2 regions of the Yersinia antarctica genome follow, and region 2 is predicted to be linked to the other one. Evidence: predicted binding sites of a transcription regulator. Region 2 holds the regulator's gene; the other holds the start of a gene.

Region 1 (4,877 bases), 2.1 Mb from region 2:
AAAAATTCGTTTGCAAAATAGAATCCTCTCTAGAGACGCTGTATCAGTCTTTTCTTCGAGATGTAAAGAGAGAGTCAAAAGCCCCCGGCCATTTAGCCGAGCGAGCCGGACAGTATAATATAGAAAGAAGGAAGCTTATCGCCGTCATTAATTCTAAGCTCAAAGATTTTAAGCTTTTGCAAATAGACATCCAGTACTAAGCCCGCTGACTGAAGAAGTTGCTCACCGGTCTATTTCGACTTGTAATGATGCCCGTGAGTGGTCACTATAGGTTCGGGCTTATGGCCTCACAGGAGCTGCTGAGACAGCGAAGGGGCTCGATCGTGAGGCCAAGCACAGTAAGGTTTTGACAAATATATTGCTTTTTTTGGATTGATAATTTACGTTCAAGAGAATTTCAATTAGATTATTACTCCAAATCGCCTTGGGGCCGGGGATAAAACTTTACATTCTCAATCTCAGCTGTCCTTTCCCCTTCTGATTGCGCTGTTTTTTAAGCACAACAGTGCTGATTAGGAAAATAAAGCCCTGCCTTGGCGGGGCTTTTTGTTGGTTTTAAGCCGCGCCTGAGGGATGAGATTTTTATACCTCGATATATCTGTTTTGCTTTCTTAAAATTGGTATTGGCAGCTTTGCAAACCAAAAAATTCTTTTATCACTATAATCAATACTCTTATGTTCATCATATGGAGCTTGGTCATGGTCACGGTTCACCATCTGAATAATTCACGTTCACAACGTATCTTGTGGATGCTGGAGGAACTGCAAGTTCCTTATGAGTTGAAGCGCTATCAGCGCGACCCCGGCAGCTTACTGGCACCACCAGAATTGAAAAAAATCCATCCATTGGGAAAATCACCAGTGATTACTGACGGTGATCTCACCTTGGCGGAGTCTGGTGCCATTATTGAGTATTTACAGGAAACCTATGATGCACAGGGGCTATTTAAACCCACCGGTCACTATGATCGTCAACAGTTCCGTTACTGGATGCATTATGCCGAAGGTTCATTGATGCCATTGCTGGTGATGAAACTTATCTTTAGCCGATTGGGTGGGCCGCCTGTGCCGTGGATTATTCGCCCGGTTGCCAAGGCTCTGGGTGATGGCGTACAGAAAAGTTATCTGAATAAGCAAATTGCTACTCACCGCGATTATCTGGAACAGCATTTGACGAATAATCAGTGGTTTGCTGGCAGTGATTTCAGCGCGGCGGATATTCAGATGAGTTTTCCTATCGAGGCAATCAACACCCGTGGTGGTCTTGAGGGGTTCCTGAAACTGCAAGATTTCTTAGTGCGCATTCATCAGCGCCCAGCCTACCAACAGGCGATTGAGAAGGGCGGAGCCTACAAACTGGAAGGCTGATAACCGATGATTCGGCATCATTGCCACGCAAAGTAAATGAGTGTGAGGCTACTCACACTTTTGTTTCCCGTCAAATTAATGCTCCCCCGACAAATTAATGTAAAAAAATGCAATAAATGTCGCTATCTGGTGTTGATTAGTCGCTACGAATAGCTAGATAATCGTTTGCCTTACAATAAGGCTATTTTATTTGCCATTTTGAACTTGGGCAGTGCTAAAAATCCTCACGTACCGAGTGTACGCTCCGGTTTTTGCGCGCTGGCCGCGTCCAAACTGCCTGCAACAATGACGCTTATTGTAGTTTTTCTTCGATTTTTTTCAGTCATGCGTGCTTCCAGCTAATCGTTTGCTATTTTCTCCACCATGAAGATGTTGGAGGCGTTGTCGAGTTAATCGGCAAAAACGGAAACGATTACGTAGGGAAGGGCGCCTGACTTGCTGACTACTTTAAAATGACACACAGGGGACATAACCATGTCTAGCACCAACCCTCAAGTGAACCGGGCAGTAACGCCAAAAGGTTCGCTTGATGCATTTTTCAAGCTTAGTGAACGCGGCAGTAATGTACGCCAGGAAGTGCTGGCTGGCCTGACAACCTTTCTCGCCATGGTCTACTCGGTCATTGTTGTACCAAGTATGCTTGGCAAAGCGGGTTTCCCACCAACAGCGGTGTTTGTGGCAACCTGTCTGGTTGCCGGTCTTGGTTCTTTGTTGATGGGGTTGTGGGCCAACTTGCCGATGGCGATTGGTTGCGCCATATCACTGACAGCGTTTACGGCATTCAGCTTGGTGCTGGGGCAACACATCAGTATTCCTGTGGCATTGGGGGCAGTATTCCTGATGGGGGTGCTGTTCACTATTATCTCTGTGACCGGTATCCGTTCATGGATATTGCGTAATTTGCCGATGGGCGTGGCACATGGTACCGGTATCGGTATCGGCTTGTTCCTGTTGCTGATTGCAGCAAACGGTGTCGGCCTGGTTATCAAAAACCCGATTGAAGGTTTACCGGTTGCACTGGGTGCATTTACCTCTTTCCCGGTCATAATGACTTTGCTAGGGCTGGCGGTGATTTTCGGTCTGGAAAAACTGCGAGTGCCGGGTGGCATTCTGCTGGTGATCATCGCCATCTCGGTTATCGGCCTGATTTTTGATCCGAGTGTGACCTATCAAGGGCTGTTTGCGATGCCTAGCCTGGCGGATGCTAACGGTAATTCATTGATTTTCAGCCTTGATATCATGGGTGCATTGAAACCTGTGGTGCTGCCAAGTGTATTGGCATTAGTGATGACTGCTGTATTTGATGCCACCGGGACTATCCGCGCGGTAGCGGGTCAGGCTAATTTGTTGGATAAAGACGGCCAGATCATCAGCGGCGGTAAAGCTCTGACATCTGACTCCGTTAGCAGCATTTTTGCTGGTTTGGTGGGCGCTGCGCCTGCTGCGGTTTATATCGAATCTGCCGCCGGTACTGCCGCTGGTGGTAAAACCGGTTTGACCGCCACCGTGGTAGGTATTTTGTTCCTGCTGATGCTGTTCCTGTCGCCACTATCCTATTTGGTTCCGGCTTATGCGACGGCACCGGCTCTGATGTATGTAGGGTTGCTGATGTTGAGCAACGTCTCCAAACTGGATTTCGAAGACTTTGTTGATGCGATGTCTGGCCTGCTTTGTGCTGTGTTTATCGTGCTGACTTGTAATATCGTCACCGGTATTATGTTGGGCTTCAGCTCGCTGGTTATTGGCCGTATCTGTTCCGGTGAATGGCGTAAACTGAATATCGGTACCGTGATTATCGCTATCGCGTTAGTGGCATTCTATGCGGGTGGCTGGGCAATCTAAGCGATGAGTTTTTGCTGGCATCGGGGTGACGCTGTCCCGATGCCACAGCGGTTTTTAATAACCCTATTTTCTTTGTTTTTTCCTGCCATCAGTTACAGGTTTTTTCCCCGTTTAACAAAAAAGTGATCTACTATCAAAAGCTAAACTCCGGCCCTGTCTACGGGCGGGTGAGGTTAAATCTTATATTGAGTTGTGTTGAGTTGAGTCTAAGGAAAGCATGGAAATTTTTTTTACAATCCTCATCCTGATTCTGGTGGTGTCGCTTTCCGGCGTTGTCACTCGGATGTTGCCGTTTCAAATCCCCCTTCCTCTGATGCAGATTGTCTGTGGTGCCTTGTTGGCCTTTCCCCACTTTGGTTTGCATGTCGATTTTGACCCGGAATTATTCCTGGTGCTGTTTATTCCACCGCTGCTCTTTGCCGACGGCTGGAAAACACCGACACGAGAGTTTATTCACCATGGGCGGGAGATATTTGGTCTGGCGCTGGCATTGGTGCTGGTCACCGTGGTGGGTATCGGCTATCTGATTTACTGGATGGTGCCGGGTATTCCGCTGGTAGCCGCGTTTGCACTGGCGGCGGTATTGTCGCCAACCGATGCTGTGGCATTATCCGGCATTGTGGGGAAAGGGCGCATACCTAAATCGATTATGGGCGTATTAGAAGGGGAGGCGTTGATGAATGATGCCTCTGGTCTGGTTGCGCTAAAGTTTGCCATTGCGGTGGCAATGGGGACGATGGTCTTTACCGTGTCTGGTGCCACACTTGAGTTCCTAAAAGTGGCGATTGGTGGCCTGCTGGCTGGTGTGGCGGTAACCTGGCTATACAGTAAGTCACTGCGCCTGATGAGCCGCTGGAGTGGTGATGATCCGGCAACACAAATTGTCTTACTGCTGCTGTTGCCATTCGCTTCTTATCTGATTGCTGAGCATATTGGCGTCTCCGGCATTCTGGCCGCAGTGGCGGCAGGGATGACCATCAGTCAGTCCGGGGTTATCCGAAACGCACCATTGACGATGCGGTTACGTGCCGACAGCGTGTGGTCGATGCTGGAGTTTGTGTTTAACGGCATGGTGTTCATCCTGTTGGGGCTGCAATTACCGGGGATTTTGGAAACATCAATCATACAGGCTGAACTGGACCCAACCATTCAAACCTGGAACCTCTTCGCGGATGTTGCCATTATTTATGGTGCGTTGTTGGTACTGCGCTTTAGCTGGCTATGGTCGATGAAGAAAATCAGTAAACGCATCCTGACCAAACGGCCACTGGAGTTTGGCAATTACACCACACGTGAACTGTGGGTGGCATCGTTTGCAGGGGTACGGGGAGCGATTACTCTTGCCGGTGTCCTCTCTATTCCGTTATTCCTCAGCGATGGTTCAGCCTTCCCATCCCGTTACCAGTTGGTATTTATCGCCACCGGCGTGATTCTGCTGTCGGTTATTATCGGGGTGATTGCTTTGCCGCCATTGCTGCGTGGTGTGGTGGTAGCAGATAAAAGTGCCAGCCGTGAAGAAGTGCGTTTCGCTCGGGCGGCGACTGCCGAGGTGGCAATTGTTAGCCTGAATAAAATGGAAGAGCGGCTGGCAGCCAGCAGCGAGGAGAATATTGACCCGGAGTTGCTAAAAGAGATCAGTTCACGAGTTATCGGGACATTGCGACGGC
Region 2 (4,877 bases):
TGGCTACAATACTTAGAACCTATCCATTAGGGCTGTTTTATTATTGCGTCCGGCCTATTGTAGCGACTGTTACCACTGGAATAAAACGCCATCTTTTGCAGGGGCTTTACTCCGTGGACGAATGGTTATATTGTCAGCTACAAATATGTGCATTTAGAATAACATTTTTGATCCCATCACTTCACTATTATCTTCTTTATGGGATTCCCCCTGCGGCTTCAAGTAGGAAAGAGATAACTCGTTGACGTATGGTTGATTTAAGTCCATTAGACGTGTGAAAAAGCGACAATATCTAAGCCATTAATGTTTTCTCACAATATCGATTAAGATCCTGTCGCTCTCTGCTTTTTTATATCGTGAGTTTCGGCAATACTGTGACTCTTCATATTCATCTCAGGGCAAGGTTGGTAGCGTTATTATGCGTTTAATATTTACGCTGTTTGTGCTGCTGTTTACCCAGCTATTTTTAAATCTGGCGCATGCGTCGCCGCAGGCTCATGTGTCTGCTGAGCAGAAGAAAGGACAGGTCAGCCAGGCCAGCCCTGATGATCGTAAAAAACGTAAAGCAGATAAAAGTACCAAAAAAGTAAAAGTAGCCAGCAATAAAACCCCTACCAGCAAAGTGACTACCAATAAAACAGCAACCAGCAGCGATAAAAAGAAAATTGCCGCCGGCACGACTAAAACCATTAAAAAGAAAACGCAGGAAGTCAGTAAAATCGCTACAAAAAAAACCAGCAATACGAAAAAAACCAATATTAAAACTGCAGCCAATAAAAAAGTGACTGCAGGTAAAAAAACAGAAAGAGTCGCTTATGGCCGACACAGAAATAAAACCCAAGGCAAAGCGGCTACCGAATTAGTCGCCAATAGTAAAATCAAGCTCAGTCCAGCGCATAAAAAACGCTATCAACACGCCAAACAGACCGCGATGAGCAAACTGATGAAGCAAGTCGGTAAACCTTATCGTTGGGGTGGCACCTCTCCTAATACCGGATTTGATTGCAGCGGGCTTATCTATTACGCCTATAAAGACGTGATCAGAATAAAAATGCCGCGTACCGCGAACGAGATGTATCACTTGCGTGACGCCGCCCCCGTCAAACGTGCTGAGCTGGAGAGCGGGGATTTAGTGTTCTTCAATATTGCCAACCGTGGCGTCGCCGACCATGTAGGCGTCTATCTGGGTAACGGTAAGTTCATTCAGTCCCCACGCACTGGTGAAGAAATTCGTATCAGTATGCTGGACAATGACTACTGGCAGGATCATTACGTTGGCGCACGCCGTGTGGTCACACCGAAAACCATCCGCTAAGACTTCAGTTTGCGCCCGGTTGTCCTACCGGGTGCTGATGGCACAATAACGCCCCTGCACTTGTTATCCCCATGGCATAACGGTGATACAATCACCCATCAAACAGTATGGTTATATCTGTCATTCCTGTTGAAAGTTGTTAAGATTAATACCCACAACAAAAATACAACAATTAAGCTTTAACCGCTCTTCGCCACCTCACTGCCCGTGGCAATTGATGTGATTTGAGGAGCAAACACCCTGAGCAACCCCGAAAGGAGAGAGCGATGTCTTTTGAATTACCGGCATTACCCTATGCGCAAAATGCGCTAGAGCCCCACATCTCAGCTGAAACGCTGGAATACCACTACGGCAAGCATCACAACACCTATGTGGTTAATCTCAATAACTTGATTAAAGACACTGAGTTTGCGGGTAAGACGCTGGAAGAGATTGTAAAAACCGCTAATGGCGGGATCTTTAATAATGCGGCCCAAGTCTGGAACCACACCTTCTACTGGCACTGCCTGTCACCTAACGGCGGCGGCGAACCTACGGGCAAAGTTGCCGATGCCATTAATCAATCATTTGGTTCTTTTGCTGAATTTAAAGCACAATTTACTGATGCGGCAGTAAAAAACTTTGGTGCGGGCTGGACCTGGCTGGTTAAAAAAGCAGATGGCACACTGGCGATTGTCAGTACGTCTAATGCAGCAACTCCACTGACCACCAACGATAAACCAGTGTTAACCGTAGATGTGTGGGAACATGCTTACTATATTGATTACCGCAATGCGCGGCCAAAATACCTGGAAAACTTCTGGGCACTGGTTAACTGGTCTTTCGTTGAGAAAAATTTAGCCTGATACGGCAAGAAGAGTGACAACCCATCGTCGCATTACGCGTAAAAATAATTAAGGGCGGGATTAACCCGCCCTACTTATCACTTCACACCGGCAAGCGGTTTAATTAATTCATTACCGCCACGAAGCTAAAGACAATAATCATCGCCAGCGCACCAACAGTCGTAATCAGCGACATTTTCAGATTGGTATCCATAAAAACTCCTTAGCCGGTTAGTTTGTAGTAGGGAAAAGGCACATAGTTAGTGTGTTAAATTATTTTCCCACAGTTCAGAAAAAAAATCTTGTGCTCATTACGCACTTTATAACTTTGATTACCCCTTTCACTTTTCCTCCAGATCAGCCAAAATTCGCAGTTCATAACTGCATACCGACTAATAACGTCCAATAAATACTCTCAGACAATCAGCTGATTTAACTTCCCAGCCTAATATCGTGTTTTTGTCTGAGCGGTTTTCGGGTTATGCAGGCAAACGATTAACATAATACTTACCCTACTGTAACCGGTAAGCTTAGGAGTCATTCTTTTTATGGCAACGATTAAAGATGTGGCCAAACACGCGGGTGTGTCCACCACCACCGTTTCGCACGTTATCAACAAAACTCGTTTCGTCGCCGAGAATACCAAGGCTGCGGTGTGGGCTGCCATTAAAGAACTGCATTATTCACCCAGCGCTGTAGCCCGCAGTTTGAAAGTTAATCACACTAAATCAATTGGTTTACTGGCAACATCCAGCGAAGCGCCCTATTTTGCCGAAGTGATCGAAGCGGTCGAAAATAGTTGTTATAGCAAAGGTTATACCCTGATTTTATGTAATTCTCATAATAATCTGGACAAGCAAAAAGCTTATCTGGCGATGTTGGCACAAAAACGTGTCGATGGGTTGCTGGTGATGTGTTCAGAATATCCTGAGCAGCTACTCGGGATGTTGGAAGAATATCGCAATATCCCAATGGTCGTCATGGATTGGGGAACCGCACGGGGTGATTTTACTGACTCGATTATTGATAACGCTTTTGAAGGCGGCTATTTGGCGGGCCGTTACCTGATTGAGCGCGGTCATCGTGACATTGGGGCTATCCCCGGCCAGTTAGCCCGTAATACCGGTGGTGGCCGCCACCAGGGCTTCCTGAAAGCACTGGAAGAAGCAAATATTACCCTGCGTGATGAGTGGGTGGTCCAAGGGGATTTTGAACCGGAATCCGGTTATAAAGCGATGCATCAAATCCTGACACAAAAACATCGCCCAACGGCGGTGTTCTGTGGCGGCGATATTATGGCCATGGGCGCGATATGTGCTGCTGATGAGTTGGGCCTACGGATACCACAAGATATTTCGGTGATCGGGTATGATAATGTGCGTAATGCGCGCTATTTCTCGCCGGCGCTTACCACTATTCACCAGCCCAAAGAGCGCTTGGGCGAAACGGCCTTTGCCATGTTACTTGACCGTATTGTCAGCAAACGTGAAGATTCGCAGACCATTGAGGTACACCCTAAACTGATTGAGCGCCGTTCTGTCGCTGATGGCCCGTTCCTCGATTATCGCCGTTAATCCTCTCCTGCCGGTAGTGTTTAGCTCTATCGGCGGCTAATCTTGCCTCATTAATCCTCAGTCATTGATTGATAACTCACTGTCATCTTTCAACCATTCGGTATTAAGTGTGACACTGTCACCTAGATATTCCAGCAGCCAGGCCAATGCTGGTGAATGGTTGTTCTGCTCCCAGGTCAAGCAACATGGACTATCGGGCAACGGTTCAGCCAGCGTCAGTGCCGCTAGCTTCCCTTGCTCAATCAACGGCGATACCATGTGTGCCGGCACCATCCCGATGCACAATCCTGCACACAGGCAATCGATTCCCGTTGCCCAGTCCGGGGCGACCAATCGCTGCTGGTTTGCTAAAGTCCAGGTGTCACGTTTAGGTAAATTACGGGCGGTATCTTCCAGGCAAAGTGAGGGATAAGGCCGTAACTGATTATCGCTAAGTGGCTCGGTTAATTGGGCTAAAGGATGATCGACACTCACCACACAATGCCAGCTTAAAAAGCCCATATCGCGAAAGATGAACCGCCCACCGACCGGGATCGCGCGGGTCGCACCAATGGCCATTTCCGCCTGCCCATCCACCAGCGCATCCCACACACCGTTGAATACTTCATAGCGTACCCGCAGTTCAATATCAGGAAAATGTCGGTAAAAATCCAACACTAAACGGCGACTACGCTGTGGTTTAACAATTTTATCTATTACTATATTTAACTGCCCACGCCAACCATTCGCCACCTGTTGACACTGACGGCGTGTGTCATTCATTTTTTTGATAACATCTCGCGCATCTTTAATAAAAACCACGCCAGCTTCGGTTAATTCCACATCGCGATGACGTCGTTCAAACAACGGAACGGCCAACCACTCTTCCAACTGGCGCACCGTATAACTAATCGCAGACGGTACGCGGTGCAATTCTTGAGCAGCAGCACTGAAACTCCCAGTACGGGCTACTGCGTCCACCACATCCAGTGAATATTCAGACCACATAGTTTTTCACCTTTTTACATCACCAATTTGCTATCAAATTTTTTAATAGCATGGTGCAAATATTACCGTTTCACAACAGAATATCGCAGCGGATAGAATGCCCTCCGCAATTAATTTTCTATAACAGAAGTTTTGCCTGCAAAAATTATAATTTAGCCAACGTCATTGGAGCCGCTG

What was found. The regulator PurR, encoded in region 2, represses purine synthesis genes. The targets are predictions, from matches to a motif close to CANGCAAACGTTTGCNTG.
Region 1: ACWJJO_RS20625 (NCS2 family permease) is a predicted target of PurR. The motif match lies at 1,770-1,787, and genes of this name have one in related genera.

Annotation. Positions count from the first base shown of each region.
Region 1 covers NZ_JBSJQF010000001.1:4,453,965-4,458,841, reverse strand. The annotation lists gene ACWJJO_RS20635 (hypothetical protein) at 1-200, shown strand, start outside; gene ACWJJO_RS20630 (glutathione S-transferase family protein) at 700-1,368, shown strand; gene ACWJJO_RS20625 (NCS2 family permease) at 1,843-3,210, shown strand; gene ACWJJO_RS20620 (Na+/H+ antiporter) at 3,428-4,877, shown strand, end outside.
Region 2 covers NZ_JBSJQF010000001.1:2,328,993-2,333,869, reverse strand. The annotation lists gene ACWJJO_RS10750 (C40 family peptidase) at 419-1,315, shown strand; gene sodB (superoxide dismutase [Fe]) at 1,582-2,160, shown strand; gene cydH (cytochrome bd-I oxidase subunit CydH) at 2,264-2,353, opposite strand; gene purR (HTH-type transcriptional repressor PurR) at 2,688-3,713, shown strand; gene punR (DNA-binding transcriptional activator PunR) at 3,771-4,700, opposite strand.